DNA from 3 places in the Streptomyces sp. NPDC001137 genome. Region 3 is predicted to be linked to each of the others. Evidence: riboswitches for the same ligand, from Rfam matches in the RefSeq annotation. Region 3 holds a riboswitch; each other region holds the start of a gene.
What was found. A riboswitch is a leader RNA that binds a small molecule or an ion and turns the genes downstream of it on or off. The one in region 3 is predicted to bind cyclic di-AMP.
Positions count from the first base shown of each region.

Region 1: linked by a shared signal. The riboswitch ahead of ABT254_RS14760 (M23 family metallopeptidase) and the one ahead of ABT254_RS42945 (M23 family metallopeptidase) in region 3 are both predicted to bind cyclic di-AMP.
Region 2: linked by a shared signal. The riboswitch ahead of ABT254_RS35180 (C40 family peptidase) and the one ahead of ABT254_RS42945 (M23 family metallopeptidase) in region 3 are both predicted to bind cyclic di-AMP.

Region 1 is NZ_JBEPBA010000006.1:296,414-302,540, forward strand. Features, by position in the region: gene ABT254_RS14755 (alpha-galactosidase) at 1-1,184, shown strand, start outside; cyclic di-AMP (ydaO/yuaA leader) riboswitch at 1,492-1,659, shown strand; gene ABT254_RS14760 (M23 family metallopeptidase) at 1,664-2,563, shown strand; gene ABT254_RS14765 (SGNH/GDSL hydrolase family protein) at 2,817-3,602, shown strand; gene ABT254_RS14770 (TetR/AcrR family transcriptional regulator) at 3,726-4,346, opposite strand; gene ABT254_RS14775 (glutamate dehydrogenase) at 4,454-5,632, opposite strand; gene ABT254_RS14780 (MBL fold metallo-hydrolase) at 5,923-6,127, shown strand, end outside.
Region 2 is NZ_JBEPBA010000023.1:103,475-109,601, forward strand. Features, by position in the region: gene ABT254_RS35170 (ATP-dependent Clp protease proteolytic subunit) at 1-517, shown strand, start outside; gene ABT254_RS35175 (hypothetical protein) at 525-833, shown strand; cyclic di-AMP (ydaO/yuaA leader) riboswitch at 1,249-1,382, shown strand; gene ABT254_RS35180 (C40 family peptidase) at 1,386-1,859, shown strand; partial or broken gene ABT254_RS46595 (LysE family translocator) at 1,970-2,320, opposite strand; partial or broken gene ABT254_RS35185 (LysR family transcriptional regulator) at 2,327-2,654, shown strand; gene ABT254_RS35190 (ATP-binding protein) at 2,792-3,250, opposite strand; gene ABT254_RS35195 (helix-turn-helix domain-containing protein) at 3,464-4,324, shown strand; gene ABT254_RS35200 (DUF397 domain-containing protein) at 4,334-4,561, shown strand; gene ABT254_RS35205 (8-amino-7-oxononanoate synthase) at 4,633-5,769, opposite strand; gene bioB (biotin synthase BioB) at 5,917-6,127, shown strand, end outside.
Region 3 is NZ_JBEPBA010000037.1:44,774-50,900, forward strand. Features, by position in the region: gene ABT254_RS42930 (bifunctional acetate--CoA ligase family protein/GNAT family N-acetyltransferase) at 1-251, opposite strand, end outside; gene ABT254_RS42935 (HPr family phosphocarrier protein) at 460-741, shown strand; gene ABT254_RS42940 (GntR family transcriptional regulator) at 881-1,573, opposite strand; gene ABT254_RS42945 (M23 family metallopeptidase) at 1,762-2,526, opposite strand; cyclic di-AMP (ydaO/yuaA leader) riboswitch at 2,539-2,703, opposite strand; gene ABT254_RS42950 (M16 family metallopeptidase) at 2,907-4,295, opposite strand; gene ABT254_RS42955 (M16 family metallopeptidase) at 4,292-5,689, opposite strand; gene ABT254_RS42960 (DNA gyrase/topoisomerase IV subunit A) at 6,017-6,127, shown strand, end outside.

The DNA of each region.
Region 1 (6,127 bases), on a different contig from region 3:
CGGTGCTGTTCAACTCCTGGGAGGCCACCGAGTTCGACATCTCCGAGGAGCAGCAGGGTGCCCTCGCGCGGCGGGCCGCGGCGATCGGCGTCGAGCTGTTCGTGGTCGACGACGGCTGGTTCGGCAAGCGCACCAGCGACCGCGCGGGACTCGGCGACTGGACGGTCAACCGGGACCGCTTCCCGAAGGGCCTCAAGCCTCTCGCGGACTATGTGCACGCCCTCGGCATGCAGTTCGGCATCTGGGTCGAGCCCGAGATGGTCAACCCGGACAGCGACCTCTACCGCGCGCACCCCGACTGGGTGCAGTTCCAGCCGGGTCGGAAGCGGACGGAATTCCGCAACCAGCTCGTGCTGAACCTGGCCCGGGAGGACGTGCGGGAATACCTCTGGGAGCAGCTCGACGCGCTCCTCTCCAGCGCCCCCATCGACTATGTGAAGTGGGACTTCAACCGCTGCTTCACCGACGCGGGCTGGCCCGGCGAGTCCTACCCGCAGCGCCTCTGGGTCGATCATGTCCGGGGCCTTTACGCCCTGTTGGGCCGGCTGCGGGCGGCCCACCCCGGTGTGGCCTTCGAGTCCTGCTCGGGCGGCGGCGGACGGATCGACCTCGGGATCATGAGCCGTACGGACCAGGTGTGGACCTCCGACAACACCGATCCGCTCGACCGGCTCGCCATCCAGCACGGCTTCAGCCAGATCCACCCCGCGCGGGTGATGGCCGCCTGGGTCACCGACAGCCCGAACACCCAGCTCAACGGCCGGGTCAGCTCGCTGCGCTTCCGGTTCGTGAGCTCCATGGCCGGCGTGCTCGGGGTCGGCGGGGACCTCACCCGGTGGACCGAGGAGGAGCTCGCCGAGGCCGGCGAGTGGGTGGCGCTCTACAAGGAGATCCGGCCGCTGGTGCAGCACGGCGACCTCTACCGGCTGCGGCCCCCGCGCGGCGGGCTGAGTGCGGTGCAGTACATGCGCGGGGACGAGGCGGTCGTCCTCGCCTGGCTCCAGGCGCAGAGCCACGGCGAGCCCGTACCGGCGCTGCGACTGCGGGGCCTCGACCCGACAGCCTGGTATGAATGCCCCGAAACGGGCGAAATCCATAGCGGTGCCGTATTGCTGCATCACGGTCTGAGGACGGGATTGCGTGGCGACCTCGATGCGGCAGTTTTCCGTCTGCGGCGCATCTGAGCCTTCTGTCCGGTTTGGCGCTCCTTCTGCCTCTTCATTCCAACTCGCTCCCGAATAGGGGAACCTGGAGCAGGGGCACGTGAGGAGCGTCATATCCGTGACGGTGCGTGGCGCGTCATGTCCACGTAATTCATATGCTCAACAAGGCTGTTTGACGGAGACGATCACCCCGGAATTCACGCAGGGTCACGGCGTTTTCTCTCAAGGGATCAATAAAAACGCATTCACGGGGAACCGGCACTTGTTCCTCTGCGTCTTGGTCGCTTACGTTCGCCACCAATCCGGACGGACGCCCAATCCTGCCGCCGCCCGGTACCCGCAAAACTCACCCGTGAACGGCAGGAGCGGGGGACCCACAGGTACAACTGCCTGTTCCGGTCTCCGGAACGGCTAGGGGTAAAGCCGCGTCGCATGCGCGGCCGGGCATCTCCAGCCCGAACCCGACAGCTCACCTCGCAGGCGCCGGAGAGGAATTCGTCATGCCCGCGAAGGGTAAGCACCGTCGCCCGAAGCCCCAGCGCTTCACCCGTTCCATCGCCGTCGCCGGAACCGGTGGCGCCGCACTCGCTCTCCCGCTCATGGGGGCCACCGGCGCCCATGCCGCCACCACTCAGTCCCCTCCCCGGGCGGTTTCCGAAAAGGCCGTCCAGTCCCTTCCGGTCGCCGAGAAGAAGGCGGCCCGGAAGAGTGCCGGCGGCAATGCGGGTGTGCGGACCTATTCGGTACGGGCCGGCGACTACCTCTCGAAGATCGCCGACGAGCAGCATGTCGCCGGCGGCTGGCACAGGCTCTACTCGGACAACCGCAGGGCCGTCGGCGACGACCCGTCGCTGATCCACCCGGGCCTGAAGCTGACGATCGGCCGGAAGGCCGCGACGGACACCGCCAAGTCGTCCTCCTCGTCCGCCTCGAAGACGTCCTCCTCCGCCGGCAGGGCGACCGCCACCAAGGCCTCCCAGTCCGCCCCCACCGGCTTCACCCTCCCGGTGATCGGCGGCACCATCGGCACCGGCTACCACGTGGCCGGCAGCATGTGGTCCAGCGGCTACCACACCGGCGTCGACTTCGTCGTCCCGACCGGCACCTCCATCAAGTCCGTGGGCGCGGGCACGGTCGTCTCCGCGGGCTGGGGCGGTGCCTACGGCAACCAGGTCGTCGTCAGGCTCGCCGACGGCTACTACGCCCAGTACGGCCACATGTCCCAGATCTCCGTCTCGGCCGGCCAGTCCGTGACCGAGGGCCAGCAGCTCGGCCTGTCCGGCGCGACCGGCAATGTGACCGGCCCGCACCTGCACTTCGAGATCCGGACCACGCCCGACTACGGCTCCGACGTGGACCCGGTCGCCTACCTCCGCTCGAAGGGCGTCGGCGTCGGCTGACATCCCCCGCAGTCAACTGCCTGACACAGCTGCCGAAGGCCGGACCTCGATCCCCGGGTCCGGCCTTCGGTGTCGCCGCACAACATCGCTGACGCCTCAACAGCCCTGGTAGGAAGGTTATTCCGGGCTTGGTGAACACTTTAGAAGTGGCTTATCTCACCGCGCGTCAACCCTTTCCTACGGTCGCGTAGGTCACATTCGAAGGTGAATCATGGTCGGTGTGGCAGACGATTCGAAGAGTGACAGCAGATCAGTGATCGGGTCGTACGTTGCGGTGGGGGACAGCTTCACCGAGGGCGTCGGCGATCCCGGCCCCGACGGGGCGTTCGTCGGCTGGGCCGACCGGTTCGCGGTACTTCTCGCGGACCGGCGACCCGAGGGCGACTTCAGTTACACCAACCTCGCCGTACGCGGCAAACTGCTCGACCAGATCGTGGAGGACCAGGTACCGCAGGCCGTCGAACTGGCGCCGGACCTGGTCTCGTTCTGTGCGGGCGGCAACGACATCATCCGTCCCGGCACCGACCCCGACGAGGTCGCCGAGCGTTTCGAGCGGGCGGTGGCCAAGCTCACCGAAGTCGCCGGCACCGTCATGGTGACCACCGGCTTCGACACCCGTGGCGTCCCCGTGCTCAAGCACCTGCGCGGCAAGATCGCCACCTACAACGGTCATGTCCGGGCCATCGCCGACCGGTACGGCTGTCCCGTGCTCGACCTGTGGTCCCTGAAGACCGTCCAGGACCGCAGGGCGTGGGACGGCGACCGCCTTCACCTCTCACCCGAGGGGCACACGCGTGTGGCGTTGCGCGCCGGGCAGGTCCTCGGTCTCGAGGTGCCGGCCGACCCGGACCAGCCCTGGCCGCCGCTCCCGCCGCGCGGCACCCTCGAGGTGCGACGGGACGACGTGCACTGGGCGCGTGAGTACCTGGTGCCGTGGATCGGCCGCCGGCTGCGCGGCGAGTCGTCCGGGGACCACGTCACGGCGAAGGGTGCGCTGTCGCCGGACGACATCAAGATGCGGATCGCTTCGGTGGCCTGAGGGCTGCCAGGAGTCGCCTGAAAACCGTACTGGGCGGGGTGCTTCGGATGGCTGGAGAACGGCCCTCGCCGCGACGGGCGGTGAAGCGGCCCGGTGGCACTGAGCCCCCGCCGAGTGCGGGGCTCAGTGCTCCGAAGCCGTCGACATCGCCCGCTCCAGCCCCAGTTCCCGGGCCAGCGCCTCGTCCACCCACTCCTGGGCCCGTGCCCGCGACACCGCACCGGCGTACGAGGTCAGCTGTACGGCGAGCCCGTCCAGCAGGGCGGTCAGCCGCAGAGCCGCGCCGTGCGGGTCCGGGCAGTCGAACTCGCCCGCGGCCACGCCCTCCGCGATGACCTCGGCGATCGCCGCCTTCCACTGTCTGTCGAGGTCGCGCGTGACCTCCCGCAGCGAGGGCTCGCGCAGCGCCGCCGCCCAGCCCTCGATCCACAGCCGCCAGCCCTTGGCCTGGCCCGTCGGCGCGTACCAGCGCACCGCCGACCGCAGTCGCCGCAGCGCCGTCGTACGGCGGCCGAGAAGCCGGCGCAGCTGCGCGAGGTCGTCCTCGGCCGCGAAGGTGAAGGCCGCGGCGACCAGCTTCTCCTTGGTCGAGAAGTGGTACAGCACCAGCGCGTTGCTCACGCCGAGCGCCGAGGCCACGTCGGCGATCCTGACCGCCGCCACACCCCGCGCCTCGATCTGCCCGATGGCGGCTCGCAGCAACTCCTCGCGCCGCTCGGCCACACTCAACCGCACTCTCGCCACGCCGTCACCCTATTCCGTCGCCGCTGACAGCGCCGGGTGAGGCCGTCAGTTGGCGGGTTCCGGAGGGTGCGGGCTGCGGCCGTACCCCTGCCCGACCCGGCCCGTCGTCACCGGTACCAGCCGAAGCGTTCCGCGATCACCGGCAGCCGGTCCGCGACGATGGCGTGCGCGGCCGCCCGCGGGGTCGTCCCGTCGGACTCCGCGCGGGCCAGCATCTGCTCGGTCAGGGCGCGCATCGAGCGGCGGGTGTGGGTGAACGCCTCCTCCGCGTCCGCGCCGATGTCGCCGAACAGGGTCCACCACCACCAGGCGTTGGTCCCGGAGTTGACGACCACGTCCGGCAGCACGGTCACCCCGCGCGCGGCCAGCAGCTCCTCAGCCTCGGGCAGTACGGGCATGTTCGCCGCCTCGACGATCCACCGGGCGGTGATCCGCTCCTGGGCGTCGGTGTCGATGGCGTACGAGACCGCCGCGGGCACGAGCACCTCCGCCTCGGCCGACAGCCAGGCGTCACCGGGCAGTTCACGGTCGGCCGGGCGCAGGACCGCACGGTCCACGGTGCCGTAGGTGTCCCGCGCGGCGAGCAGCGCCTCGACGTCGAGACCGGCCGGGTTGGCGATGGTGCCCTTGATGTCGGCGACGGCGACGACGGTGAGCCCCGCGCGCGCGAGGAACCGCGCCGTCGCCCCGCCCATCGTGCCCAGCCCCTGCACGGCGACCCGTGTCCCCGTGTACGGCACGCCCGCCCGGTCCAGGGCGGCCAGCGCCGACTCGGCGACCCCGCACCCGCCGACCAGCTCGTCCAGACCGATGCCGCCCACCTCGATCGCGAACGCGTCCGCGAGCCTCCGCCGCGCCGCCGCCTCGTCGTCGAGCAGCGGATACACGGCCTGGACCGACGACACCAGGCCCGCCTCGGCCGCCGCCCGGTCCACCAGGTCCTGGCTGAGACCGAGGTCCTCGCCGGTGGTCCAGAAGTTTTCGACGTACGGCTTCATGGCGCGCAGGTAGCGCACCAGGAGCGCGTACGCCCCGGGGTCCCGGGGATCGCAGTCGATGCCGCCCTTGGCGCCGCCCAGGGGGACGTAGCGACCCTCGGGGTTGTAGTGCAGCGCCTCCTTCATGGTCATTCCGCGCGCGAGGCCGGTCACCTCTTCGAGGGTGCAGCCCGCGCGCATGCGCAGTCCGCCGCTGGAGACGCCGCGCACCAGCCGGTCGACGACCAGGAAGCCCTGGCGGCCGGTGAGGTGGTCGGTCCAGGCGACCGACATCAGGGGGGCGGTCATGCGGTCTCCTCGCGGATGGTGATCAGGGTGGCGGCGCCGGCGGCGAAGGCCCCCATTTACTGAATCGGCAGTCAGTATCGGAACCGGGGGCACAGCGTGTCAACGGACGGATCGATCACCTCGGCGCCGGCAGGGCGACGGGAATGGACGCCGACGGTCCGCGGTTCACCGAGCGGTAGGCAATCTTTGGGCTTTCCTTGGAATGAGTCCGCAGCGCCCCGGACGACCCAGGTGTTGTCGGAGGAGCCGACCATAATGGAATGCCTCGTCGACTCCCTCCTGGAGGTACCGTGTCCGGTTTCCGTTCCCTGAGCTCCGGGCTCCGCGCGCTGCAGCCCGCGGGCTTCGGCGCGGACCCGAGCGGTGAGCGCCTCGCGCGCATCCGCAGGTCACCGCACTTCAAGGACGGGGTCTTCCAGAATCCCGGAGGCACCGCCAGGACCAGGCCCTCCGGCTCCACACTGGACTTCGCGAAGGTCTTCTTCGACAAGGACG
Region 2 (6,127 bases), on a different contig from region 3:
GCCGATCGACGACACCTCGGCGAACGATGTGATGGCCCAGTTCATGCACCTCGAGTACCAGGCCCCGGACCGGGACATCTCGCTCTACATCAACTCCCCCGGCGGCTCGTTCACCGCCACGTCGGCGATCTACGACACGATGCAGTACGTCGGCTGCGACGTGGAGACGATCTGCCTCGGGCAGGCCGGCTCGTCCGCCGCGGTGCTGCTGGGGGCGGGCACGCCGGGCAAGCGGTTCGCGCTGCCGGGGGCACGCGTGGTGATCCATCAGCCGCTCCTGGCCGAACCCATCGAGGGACAGACCAGCGATCTGGCCATCCAGGCCGAGGAGTTGGGCCGGATGCGGGCCCGGCTGGAGGAGATGCTCGTACGGCACACGGGACGCAGCCCGGAGCAAGTCGCCGCGGACATCGAGCGGGACAAGATCCTGAACGCCCAGGAAGCCGTGGAATACGGCCTGGTGGACCGGATCATCCCCAGCCGCAAGTCCACCCTCGCCCCGCCCACCGGGCGGTGAGCGGCCGGTGCTCCCACCCGAACTCCCGCCGTTGCCCGCCCTCACGCACGCCGAGGGTGAGTTGATCGACCGTTACCTCGACGTGGTCGACCTGCTCGGCCGCATCAACCCCGCGCAGCACGGCGACACGTATCGCGGGCTGCGGGCCGCGCAGGCGCTGGTGAGCAAGGCGGCCCAGCTGCGCGACGCCCTGGCGCTGATGCACCAGCGGGGCGAGACCGAACTGCACGCCCCGACGCTGGGGCGCGCCCTGCGGGTGCTCGACGGGGAGCGGCGCACCGCCCGGGTCACGGTGCCGCCACCGCCCCACAGTTGACGCACGTATGACCGGTCCGGGCCTTCCGCTTGTCGGCGAAGCGTCCGGACCGGAGGTCAAACGGACCAAACGAGGTACCCCCATTCGGCGTAGTCGCGGCTCCTTTTTCGCGACCGTCAGGGTTGCGCAACGCGCCTGCCGCAAGGCCGGAATCTGGTGCTCCGGTGCTGGTCCGGGCCTCCTCGGGGGCCTCAACGCCCCCTCGAACGCAGGGGTGTCCACCCGAACGGGTGAGTGGTGAGTAACGACACAAACTCCCGGTTCCATTGGGATTTTCGGACTTGTATGGGTGAAGATCCCTGTCTGACGACAAGCCCCCGCCGCAGCGGCGGGGCGATCCGGGCGGACGCCGAGTCCTGCCGCCGCCCGGATGACCGGTCGACAGGAGTGGATCGGCAGGAGTGGAGGACCCAAGCAAGACGGGTCGCCGGAACGGTCACGCCATGACCGGGTCGAGCAGCCCTTGGGGTGAAGCCGCGTCAGCGGCCGGGCAACTTCGCCAGCCCGAATCCGACAGGTCATCCTTCACAGGCGGCTGACGAAGGGTTGCGCATGACTGCGCTCAATCGTGTCCCGTCGCTGATGGTCCGGGCCGGTACGGCCTCGGCCCTCACCATCGCCGCAGTGGGCGGCTCCATCGTGGTCCCGGGCGTCGCCTCCGACGCCTCGGCAGCCACCATGGCGACGAAGGCACTTCAGATCGCGGCTTCCAAAAAGGGTTCCCCGTACAAGTGGGGCGCCAGCGGACCACGCCGGTTCGACTGCTCAGGGCTCACGCTGTACTCGTTCAAGAAGGCGGGCAAGAAACTGCCCCGTACGGCGGCCCAGCAATACAACAAGACCCGGCACATCTCCGCGAAGAGCCGGAAGGCCGGAGACCTTGTGTTCTTCCACTCGGGCTCCAACGTCTACCACGTGGGCATCTACGCCGGGAAGGGGAAGATCTGGCACGCCCCGAAGTCCGGGGACGTCGTGAAGCTGCAGAAGATCTGGACCTCCAGCGTCTGGTACGGCCGGGTCAGCTGACTCTCCCGCGGGGGCGACGGCAACCTGACGTGCCGTCGCCCCCGCGGGGCATGACGCGACATCAAAGGCCCGGCGGCGCTTCGAGGAGAAGCACCGCCCCCAGAGCCGCCGGCAGCAAGCAGCAGCGTCCGGGGCAGCGCCGCACCGCCCGCGGGCACGAACCGCGGCAGCAGACTCAGGAAGGTGATCGGCGCCTTGGGGTTCGGGGCATTGGTCATGAACCCCTACGCGCGGCGGACACCGGCACCTCGACGCTCCCCGTACGGGACCGGCGCAGCCCCCGCAGCGTCCTCAGGCCCACGTACAGCACCGTAGCCGCCGCCGAGCAGCCGAAGTGCCCGGAAGAGCGCCGGAACGGCGGCCAGGACCGCGGCGACGCCGGCCACCGCAAGCGCCGTCTGCAGAAGCGGCCCGCCCCCGACACCGAGTGCGCAGGCGACACCGGCCCGGCGGGAGACGAGGGTGCCGTGGCGGAGGCGGGCTCGATCACCCGCGCCGCCGAGCGACTCGGCTGTACGGCGCCCGCGCCCTCCCAGCAGCCGGCGAAGCTGGAGCGGGAGGCCGGCACAGCGCTGCTCGTGCGGCATCACCGCAGGGCGCGCCTGACGGGTGCGGGAGAGCTGCTCGTTGCCCGGGCGCCGGGTGCTGGACGAATGGGAGCGGGCGCGGCACGAACTGGCGCAGCTGACCGGGCTCTCGGGCGGCACGCGCCTGCTGGGGACGTTCCTGACGGCGGGGATCCAGCTGCTGCCGCCGGTGCTCAGCGCGTTCCGCCGGGCACATCCCGACGTGGAGGGATGCACCTGCTGGAAGGGGGCGAGTTGCGCCGTACGGTCTCGGTCGCCCACCGCCCCGACGAGGTGGCACCGGCCGCGGACGCCTTCCGGGCGCTGTGCGCGGGGCGTTCAGCCGGGCGCGGCTCGGTTGAGCGACTACGGCTCCTGCTGCCCCGCCGCCGTCACGGGCTGGGCCGGTACCGTCCACGGGAGTTCGATGGTGACCGTCTTGCCGCCCTCGCGGGTGGGGCGGACATGCAGTCGGCCACCGCATTCGGCAGCGAGCCAGCGGATGATCACCATGCCGCGGCCGTTGTCCTGCTGCACGGCGGCGGGCAGCCGCTTGGGGAAGCGGGGGTGACTGTCGGTGACACCGATGCGGAGCTGCTCGTCCCGGTGGAGTTCGATGTCCACCGTGAAGGTGGGCGACTGACCGAAGGTGTGCTGTACCGAGTTGGTGGCGAGTTCGGAGACGATGAGGCGGATGGTCTCGGCGGCCTCCGTGTCCGCCGGCAGTCCCCACTCGGCCAGCGTGGTGACCACGAAGCCGCGGGCCGCGGAGACCGAGGCGGGATCGCTCGGCAGAGTGACGGATGCTTCCAAATGGTCTGCCATGGCGCGGTCGTCCCTTTCCCACGGGACCGGAGTCCGACACGGAGCGGATGGTTCGAGTACGGTCCCGGACTGGTGCTTCGTCGCCAGACTGCCATTACCGCGCCCGTCACGGGTGGCGATCCACCAAGATATGCATATATCTGTCCCCCAAAGCGGTGAACTCTGCGACGAGAGACCGTATTTGGGTGGCACGGAAGGAGTAAGGAGAAGCGCATGCAACACGGTCCCGCGGTGCGCCGCCGGAAACTGGGCGCCGAACTGCGTGCGTTACGCACGAGCGCGGGGCTCACCAGTGGTGAGGCCGCCCGGCTCGTGGGCTGGCACCAGTCGAAGGTGAGCCGGATCGAGACCGGCGCCAGCGGGGTGAAACCGGCCGATGTGCGGTTACTCCTGGACGCCTACGCCGTGGCGGACGCCCAACTCCGTGAATTGCTGCTGGTGTTGGCAGGATCCGACGAAGGAGGCGGCCGGCATCACTGGTGGCACGCCTATCGCGGGGTACTGCCCCCGACCTACCGCGATTTCATCAGTCTGGAGTCCCAGGCGAGCTCGATGAGCACGCTGGAGACGTCCGTGGTGCCCGGCCTTCTGCAGACGCCCGCGTATGCGCGCGCGGTGACCCGGGCAGCCGTCGGCGGACTGGACGACGAACGGCTCGACGCCCTGGTCGAGGTACGGCTGGCCAGGCAGGACGTACTGCGTTCGGATCCGCCGCTGGAGCTGAGCGCGGTACTGGACGAGGCGGTGCTGCGCCGGGAGATCGGCGGCCCCGAGGTCATGGACCAGCAGCTCGAACGGCTCCTGGAGGCGGCGCGTCTACCTCAAGTGCGGCTTCAGGTACTGCCGTTCGCTGCCGGAGCGCATGTCGGCGTCACCGGACCTTTCGTAATCTTCTCATTTTCGAGCACTTCCGATCTGGACGTGGTTGTTCTCGACCACTTGACGAGTAGCCTCTACCTCGAACGGAAAGAAGACCTCCGGGCCTATACCGAGGCCTTCAACGCCCTTCAGAGCCACGCCCTTTCGCCCGAGGACTCGTTGGATTACATCGCCGGGATAGGTGACGGCGCGTAAGGAGGCACCATGTCAGCACTGCCTCGGAACGTACCCTCCAGTACCGATCTGCACGGCGTGCGGTGGCTGCGCAGCAGCTACAGCACGGGTGCGAACAACTGCGTGGAGACGGCACGGCCGCACTCCGGCCCGTGGGCCGGACTGCTCGCCGTGCGCGACTCCAAGGACCCGGCCGGGCCCGCCCTGCTCCTCTCCCCCGAGAGCTGGACGGACTTCACGGCCGCATACAAGTCCTGATCAGTCCCGATCGGCCCTGGCCAGTTCCGATCAGTTCCGCATCGTGCGGCACACGGCCGTGTCACGCCGACTCATGGTCGCGTCTCGCCGATCACACGTACAGCGCGTTCGATCTGCGCCTCGGAGAGGTCCGCGCGGGCGGTCAGCCTCAGCCTTGAGATGCCGTCGGGCACGGAAGGAGGACGGAAGCAGCCCACGGCGAGCCCTGCCGTACGGCAGTCGGCGGCCCATTGCACGGCCCCCTCCGGGGACGGAGCGCGCACGGAGACCACCGCGGCGTCCGGTCGTACCGCCTCGTGACCCGCGGCGGTCAGGCGTGCGTGCAGTTCGCCGGCGACGGCACGCGCGCGTGCCGCACGCTCCGGTTCGCGGCGCAGCAGTCGCAGTGCCGCCAGAGCCGCGCCCGCCGCGGCGGGCGCGAGGCCCGTGTCGAAGATGAAGGTGCGGGCCGCGTTGACGAGGTGGTCGATGACCCGGGCGGGGCCGAGGACGACTCCGCCCTGGCTGCCGAGCGACTTGGACAGCGTGGCGGTCACGACCACGTCGTCGGCGCCCGCCAGGCCCGCCGCGTGCGGGGCGCCGCGGCCGCCGTCACCGAGGACGCCTAGGCCGTGCGCGTCGTCGACCAGCAGTCCCGCGCCGCGCTCCCGGCAGGCGGCGGCCAGCTCGGCCAGCGGGGCGGCGTCGCCGTCGACCGAGAAGACCGTGTCGGAGACGACCACCGCGGTGGCCGCGCCGTCCTCGTGGGTCTGGAGCGCCTTGCGCACCGCCTCCGGGTCGGCGTGCCCGACGACCTGGGTGGTGCCCCGGGCCAGCCGGCAGCCGTCGATGAGGGAGGCGTGGTTGCCCGCGTCGGAGACGATCAGCGAGCCGTGCGGGGCCAGCGCGGTGACCGCGGCGAGGTTGGCCGCGTAGCCGGAGGAGAAGACGAGAGCCGCCTCGAAACCGCAGAAGTCGGCGAGCTCGTGCTCCAGCTCGGTGTGGAGCTGCGTCGTACCGGTGACCAGTCGCGAACCGGTCGAGCCGCCGCCCCAGGTCCGCGCGGCCTCCGCCGCACCCTCGGCAATGGCCGGATGGTGGGTCAGGCCCAGGTAGTCGTTGCTCGCGAGGTCCAGCAGCGGGGAGTCGGCCGGGCGCGGGCGCAGGGTCCGTACGAGTCCGGCGCGGCGGCGCAGCCGCGCCTGTTCGTCGATCCAGCCGAACGCCATGGCTCCTCCGGGGCTTTTGTAGGCAGTGGACAGACACTAGCCGGACGGGCCGCACCCCATGGTGTGGCAATACACACACGACGAAGTGTCCCTCTTGTTCAATCTCTCCTTGGCCGGGAGCGCTTCCGTAGGACAGGATCGGCTCTCATGGACCTGCTGAACACGCTGGTGGACAAGGGGCTTCGGCGCGAGCTGCCGACCCGCGAGGAAGCTCTGGCCGTCCTCGCCACTTCCGACGACGACGTGCTCGATGTGGTGGCCGCGGCCGGAAAGGTGCGCCGGCACTGGTTCGGCCGACGGGTGAAACTCAACTACCTCGTCAACTTGAAGTCCGGACTGTGTCCGGAGGACTGCTCTT
Region 3 (6,127 bases):
GTGGCCGCGAGTCCCACCCGGTCCACAAAGTCGTGGTGCGTGAAGCGGTGGACGTCCTTGGCGGACAGACGAGGGTAGGGCGCGAAGAAGCGGTAGTACTTCGACTCGTCCGAAACCTGCTCGTAGAAGCTGACCAGGCGCTCGGCGTCATCAACGGTGATGGGGCGGATGCGCGCGGTGCCGCCGTCGCGCAGCACCACGTCGGCCTCCCAGTGGGCGGGGTACTCGTGCCGGTCCGGCGAGGTCTGCATGGGCCCCAGAGTACGGCTCGCGTCCGACAACGGCGCGAGGCAGTCTGTGGAGAACACGGCAGTCCGTCGAGGAGAGAACAAGGACGCAAGTCGGGCCGAGGCCGCGGCCCGACCGCCCACCCCGGACGGGGCACAGGACCGCTCCGGAGACGCTTCACGTGTGGGAAACTGGTCTAGACAACCCTGAGACTCTGAAGGGCAGCATCACATGGCTGAGCGCCGCGTCAACGTCGGCTGGGCCGAGGGCCTTCACGCCCGCCCCGCTTCCATCTTCGTCCGGGCCGCCACGGCCGCAGGTATCCCGGTGACGATCGCCAAGGCCGACGGCAACCCCGTCAACGCGGCCTCCATGCTGGCCGTTCTCGGCCTGGGCGCCCAGGGCGGCGAGGAGATCGTCCTCGCCTCCGAGGCCGAGGGTGCCGACGTCGCCCTCGACCGGCTGGCGAAGCTGGTCTCCGAGGGTCTCGAGGAACTCCCCGAGACCGTCTGATCACGGCACCACAGAAGGGCTCGTCCGAATTGCCGGGCGAGCCCTTCGCATTTCCCGCGCCGAGGCGGCGCAATTTCCGGTCGCGGGCAGCAGAAATAATGCCCCGCGAATTGTTCTCTCTTTGTATACGGTGCCCGTGTTAATGCCGCAGGCCCGACATGTTTACGGGATGTTGCGAGTTCCTCACACCGTTCGCCCGCTCCGGGCCGCCGAACCGCAGCCGGTGCGCCGCGCTCGAGCGTTCGGTGTGCAGCGTCGTGACCGCCCGCGCGCGCTCGCTGTCGCCGCGGGCCACGGCGTCGACGATCGCGCCGTGCTCCGCCCAGGACTCCACGGGGTTGGCCGGTGCCTCCACGGCGTACATCCAGGCGATCTTGTGGCGCAGCTGGGTCAGCATCGAGGCCAGCGCGGGGCTGCCGGAGGCCTGGGCGAGCGTCTCGTGGAACCAGCCTCCCAGGGAGCGCAGATCCTCGCTGTTGCCCCTCCTGGCCCGCTCCTGGCCCAGTCTGACCAGGCCGCGCAGCACCTTGAGATGGGCGTCGGTGCGCCGCTGGGCGGCCCGGGAGGCGCCGAGCGGCTCCAGGAGCATGCGCATCTCCAGCAGGTCGGAGGCCTCCTGCTCGGTCGGTTCCGCGACGCACGCGCCCGCGTGCCGCCGGGTCACCACGAAGCCCTCGGCCTCCAGGGTGCGCAGGGCCTCGCGCACGGGGACGCGCGAGACGCCGTAGCGGCGCGCGAGGAGTTCCTCGGTGAGCCGGCTGCCACGCTCGTAGACACCGGCGACGATGTCGTCCCGGATCGCCGTGCACACCGAGTGCGCCGGAATACGCATGACCGACCTCCGACTTAATCCCCGTGAAACGTCGATGATTGACGTGTATCGGTGACTCTATTGCACGGAGCCGGAATTTCCGACGGCGGGCCGGAATCCATGGATATTTTTTGGACAGTGGGGCGGCAGAAACACCGAAAGCCCCGGCTCGGGAGCCGGGGCCTCGAGAGGGGTCTTGCGACCCGTCGTCAGACGTTCACACCGTGCGAGCGCAGGTAGGCGACGGGGTCGATGTCCGAGCCGTACTCGGGGGTCGTACGGGCCTCGAAGTGCAGATGCGGTCCGGTGGTGTTGCCGGTCGCGCCGGAGAGGCCTATCTGCTGGCCCGGGGTGACCGTCTGGCCCACCGAGACGCCGATGGACGACAGATGGCCGTACTGGGTGTACGTGCCGTCCTGCATCTTGATCACGATCTGGTTGCCGTAGGCGCCGCCCCAGCCCGTCTGGACGACGGTGCCGGAGCCCACCGCGTGGACGGTCGTGCCGCTCGCGGCGTGGAAGTCGATGCCGGTGTGGCTGCCGGAGGACCACAGGGAGCTGCTGGCCCGGTAGCCGGTGGAGACGTACGAGTTCGAGATCGGCGCCACGAAGGTGTTGAGGCGCTTGCGCTCGGCTTCGCGGGCGGCGCGCTCCTTGGCCTCGCGCTCCTGCTTGGCCTTGGCGGCGGCCTTCTGGCGTGCCGCCTCCTGGGCCGCCTTCTTGAGCGCGGCCTCCTCGGCGGCCTGCTTCTGGGCGTCGGCCTGGGCGTCGATCCTGTCGGCGATCGTGTCGCCGATGGTGATGACGGGGGTGAGGCCGGTCTGCTCGACGGAGGTGTCGGCGGCGAGCGCGGGGGCCGCCAGGGTGCCGATGACGCCGGTGGTGGCGAGGGCCGCGACCCCGGCGGCGCGGGTGGTGGTGCGGTGCATCCGTGTGGGGCGACGGTGCTTCCCGGTGGCGCGCGTGAACGCCATGTGGTGGCTGGTCCTTTCCTTCCCTCTCGCCTACCGGGTTAGCTGACGGGTTCGGAGCAGGAAGGTCTCCTACGGACCCCCTCGCTGCACGCGCGGGCGTCCGATTCACCCCAGGGACTGCGGTGGGTCCCCGGCTCCCCTGGCTCGCGCCGTACGGGGACTCGGCGATGGCTGTCCGGTGCCGCGGGTGCGGCGCGGTGCCTGACGGACAGCCCGGACGACGCTAAGCGGGAGCACTTTCAATCCCCAAACGGATCACGCCTTTTGTAGCGCATGCCACAGGGCAGACAGGCAACCTCTCCCTCAATCCGGACATTAGGGAGCCCTGGTGACGCATCCGTCACCAGGGCCCCTACGCGCGCGTGCCGCTGAGGCAGCCTCTACTCGGCTGTCACGACGGTGACTTCGCCGATCCCGAGGGCCTCGACGGGCTCCTTGATCTGGGCCGCGTCACCGACGAGAACCGTCACCAGACGGTCCACCGGGAAGGCGTTCACGGCCGCCGCGGTGGCCTCCACGGTGCCGGTCGCGGCGAGCTGCTGGTACAGCGTCGCCTGGTAGTCGTCGGGCAGGTGCTGCTCGACCTGGTCGGCCAGCGTGCTGGCCACGGCCGCCGCGGTCTCGTACTTCAGCGGAGCCACACCGACGAGGTTCTGTACGGCGACGTCGCGCTCGGCGTCGGTGAGGCCGCCCTCGGCGAGCGTGCGCAGCACCGTCCACAGGTCCTGGAGCGCCGGGCCGGTGTTCGGGGTGTCGACGGAGCCGCTGATGGCGAGCATCGCGGCACCGGAGCCGTCCGGGGCGGACCTGAGGACCTGGCCGAACGCGCGCACACCGTAGGTGTAGCCCTTCTCCTCGCGCAGGACGCGGTCCAGACGGGAGGTGAGGGTGCCGCCGAGGCAGTACGTGCCGAGCACCTGGGCGGGCCACACGCGGTCGTGCCGGTCGGCGCCGACGCGGCCGATGAGCAACTGCGTCTGGACGGCGCCCGGACGGTCGACGATGATCACGCGCCCGGTGTCGTCGGCGGTCACCGGCGGCACAGGGCGGGGTTCGGCCTTGCTGCCCGTCCAGACGCCCAGGGTGTCGCCTAGCAGGGCGTCCAGGTCGATGCCGGTGAGGTCGCCGACCACGACGACGGTGGCGGTCGCGGGCCGGACATGGCGGTCGTAGAAGGCGCGTACGGCCGCCGCGTCGATCTTCTCGACCGTCTCCTCGGTGCCCTGGCGCGGGCGCGACATGCGCGAGGTCGCCGGGAACAGCTCCTTGGAGAGCTCCTTGGCGGCACGGCGCGAGGGGTTGGCCAGCTCGTGCGGGATCTCGTCCAGGCGGTTGCGGACCAGCCGCTCGACCTCGCTGTCGGCGAACGCGGGCGCCCTGAGGGCGTCGGCGAGCAGACCGAGCGCCTTCGCGAGACGGGAGGCCGGGACCTCCAGGCTCAGTCGTACGCCCGGGTGGTCGGCGTGCGAGTCGAGGGTGGCTCCGCAGCGCTCCAGCTCGGCGGCGAACTCCTCGGCCGAGTGCTTGTCGGTGCCCTCGGAGAAGGCCCGCGCCATGATCGTGGCGACGCCTTCGAAACCGGCCGGCTCGGCCTCCAGGGGCGCATCGAGGAGCACCTCGACGGCGACGACCTGCTGGCCGGGGCGGTGGCAGCGCAGGACGGTCAGGCCGTTGTCCAGCGCGCCGCGCTCGGGGGACGGGAACGCCCACGGCTTGGCCTCGCCCGCCCGGGGCTGCGGGTGGAACTGCATCGTGGCGAGCTCGGTCACTTGGCCGCCTCCTCGTTCTGGTCGGTGGCTTCCACCGTGGCTTCGGACTCGGGGTCTTCGGGGAAGTCCTCGTCCTGGGTGTGCTCCGCGGACTCGGGCGAGAGCGGCTCGTAGACGAGCACGGCGCGGTTGTCGGGCCGCAGGCGGGCCTTGGCGACCTCCTGGACCTCCTTGGCCGTCACCTCCAGGACGCGCTGGACGGCGGTGAGGGCGAGCTGCGGGTCGCCGAACAGGACGGCGAACCGGCACAGTTCGTCGGCGCGGCCCGCGACCGTGCCGAGCCGGTCCAGCCACTCGCGCTCCAGCTGGGCCTGGGCGCGCTCCATCTCCTCGGCCGTGGGGCCCTCGGCGGCGAACCGGGCGAGTTCCTCGTCGATGGCGGCCTCGATGACCGGCACCTCGACGTCACCGGAGGTCTTCACGTCCAGCCAGCCCAGGGAGGGCGCTCCGGCCAGCCGCAGCAGACCGAATCCGGCCGCGACGGCCGTACGGTCGCGCCGTACCAGCCGGTTGTAGAGGCGGGAGGACTCGCCGCCGCCGAGGACGGTGAGCGCCAGGTCGGCGGCGTCCGCCTCGCGCGTGCCGTCCTGCGGCAGCCGGTAGGCCGCCATCAGGGCGCGCGCCGGGACCTCCTCCTCGATGACCTCGCGCAGCTCCTCACCGATGATCTCGGGCAGCGAGCCGTCGCGGGGCTCCGGCTTCCCGTCGTGCGGGGCGATGGACCCGAAGTACTTCTCGACCCAGGCGAGCGTCTGCTCCGGGTCGATGTCGCCGACGATCGACAGGACGGCGTTGTTGGGCGCGTAGTACGTGCGGAAGAACGCGCGCGCGTCCTCCAGGGTCGCCGCGTCCAGGTCGGCCATCGAGCCGATCGGCGTGTGGTGGTAGGGGTGGCCCTCCGGGTAGGCGAGGGCGGTCAGCCTCTCGAAGGCCGTGCCGTACGGCACGTTGTCGTAGCGCTGCCTGCGCTCGTTCTTGACGACGTCCCGCTGGTTCTCCATGGACTCGTCGTCGAGGGCGGCGAGCAGGGAACCCATCCGGTCGGCCTCCAGCCAGAGGGCGAGCTCCAACTGGTGGGCGGGCATGGTCTCGAAGTAGTTGGTGCGCTCGAAGCTGGTGGTGCCGTTCAGCGAGCCGCCGGCGCCCTGCACCAGCTCGAAGTGGCCGTTGCCCTTGACCTGTCCGGAGCCCTGGAACATCAGGTGCTCGAAAAGGTGAGCCAGGCCGGTACGTCCCTTGACTTCGTGACGCGAGCCGACGTCGTACCAGAGGCACACCGCCGCGACCGGGGTCAGGTGATCCTCCGAGAGCACCACGCGCAGGCCGTTGGCCAGGCGGTGCTCGGTCGCTGTCAGGCCCCCGGTGCCTGCCTGGTCTGTGGCCGTGTGACCCATGGGCATGTACGTCCCTTCGCCTCGCGGATGCGGTGGTTCTAACCGCGGTTTTCCTGCCGGTCCTGCCACTGTATGCAAGCGTGCAGATCGTCGGCGAAGTTCCCGGACCACATACGCCCACAGCGGATCGCGTAGCCTGCGGGCAGCCGCGGCGAGGTCGGCCCCGCCCACCGGCCGGGACCGCCGAGACGGGGTCCTGGACCCGCGTTGTCAGTGCCGCGGTCCACAATGGTCCGCGACAGATACCGTTCACGCTTCAGCATGAGCGAGCCGAAGGGGACGTGAGCGACCCGTAGGCGAGCAGCCAGAAAAGAGGAGCCGGCAGCGATGGCCCGCCGCAGCACGAAGACCCCGCCGCCCGACGACTCGTTCGAGGAGCGCATCCTCGACATCGACGTCGTCGACGAGATGCAGGGCTCCTTCCTCGAGTACGCGTAC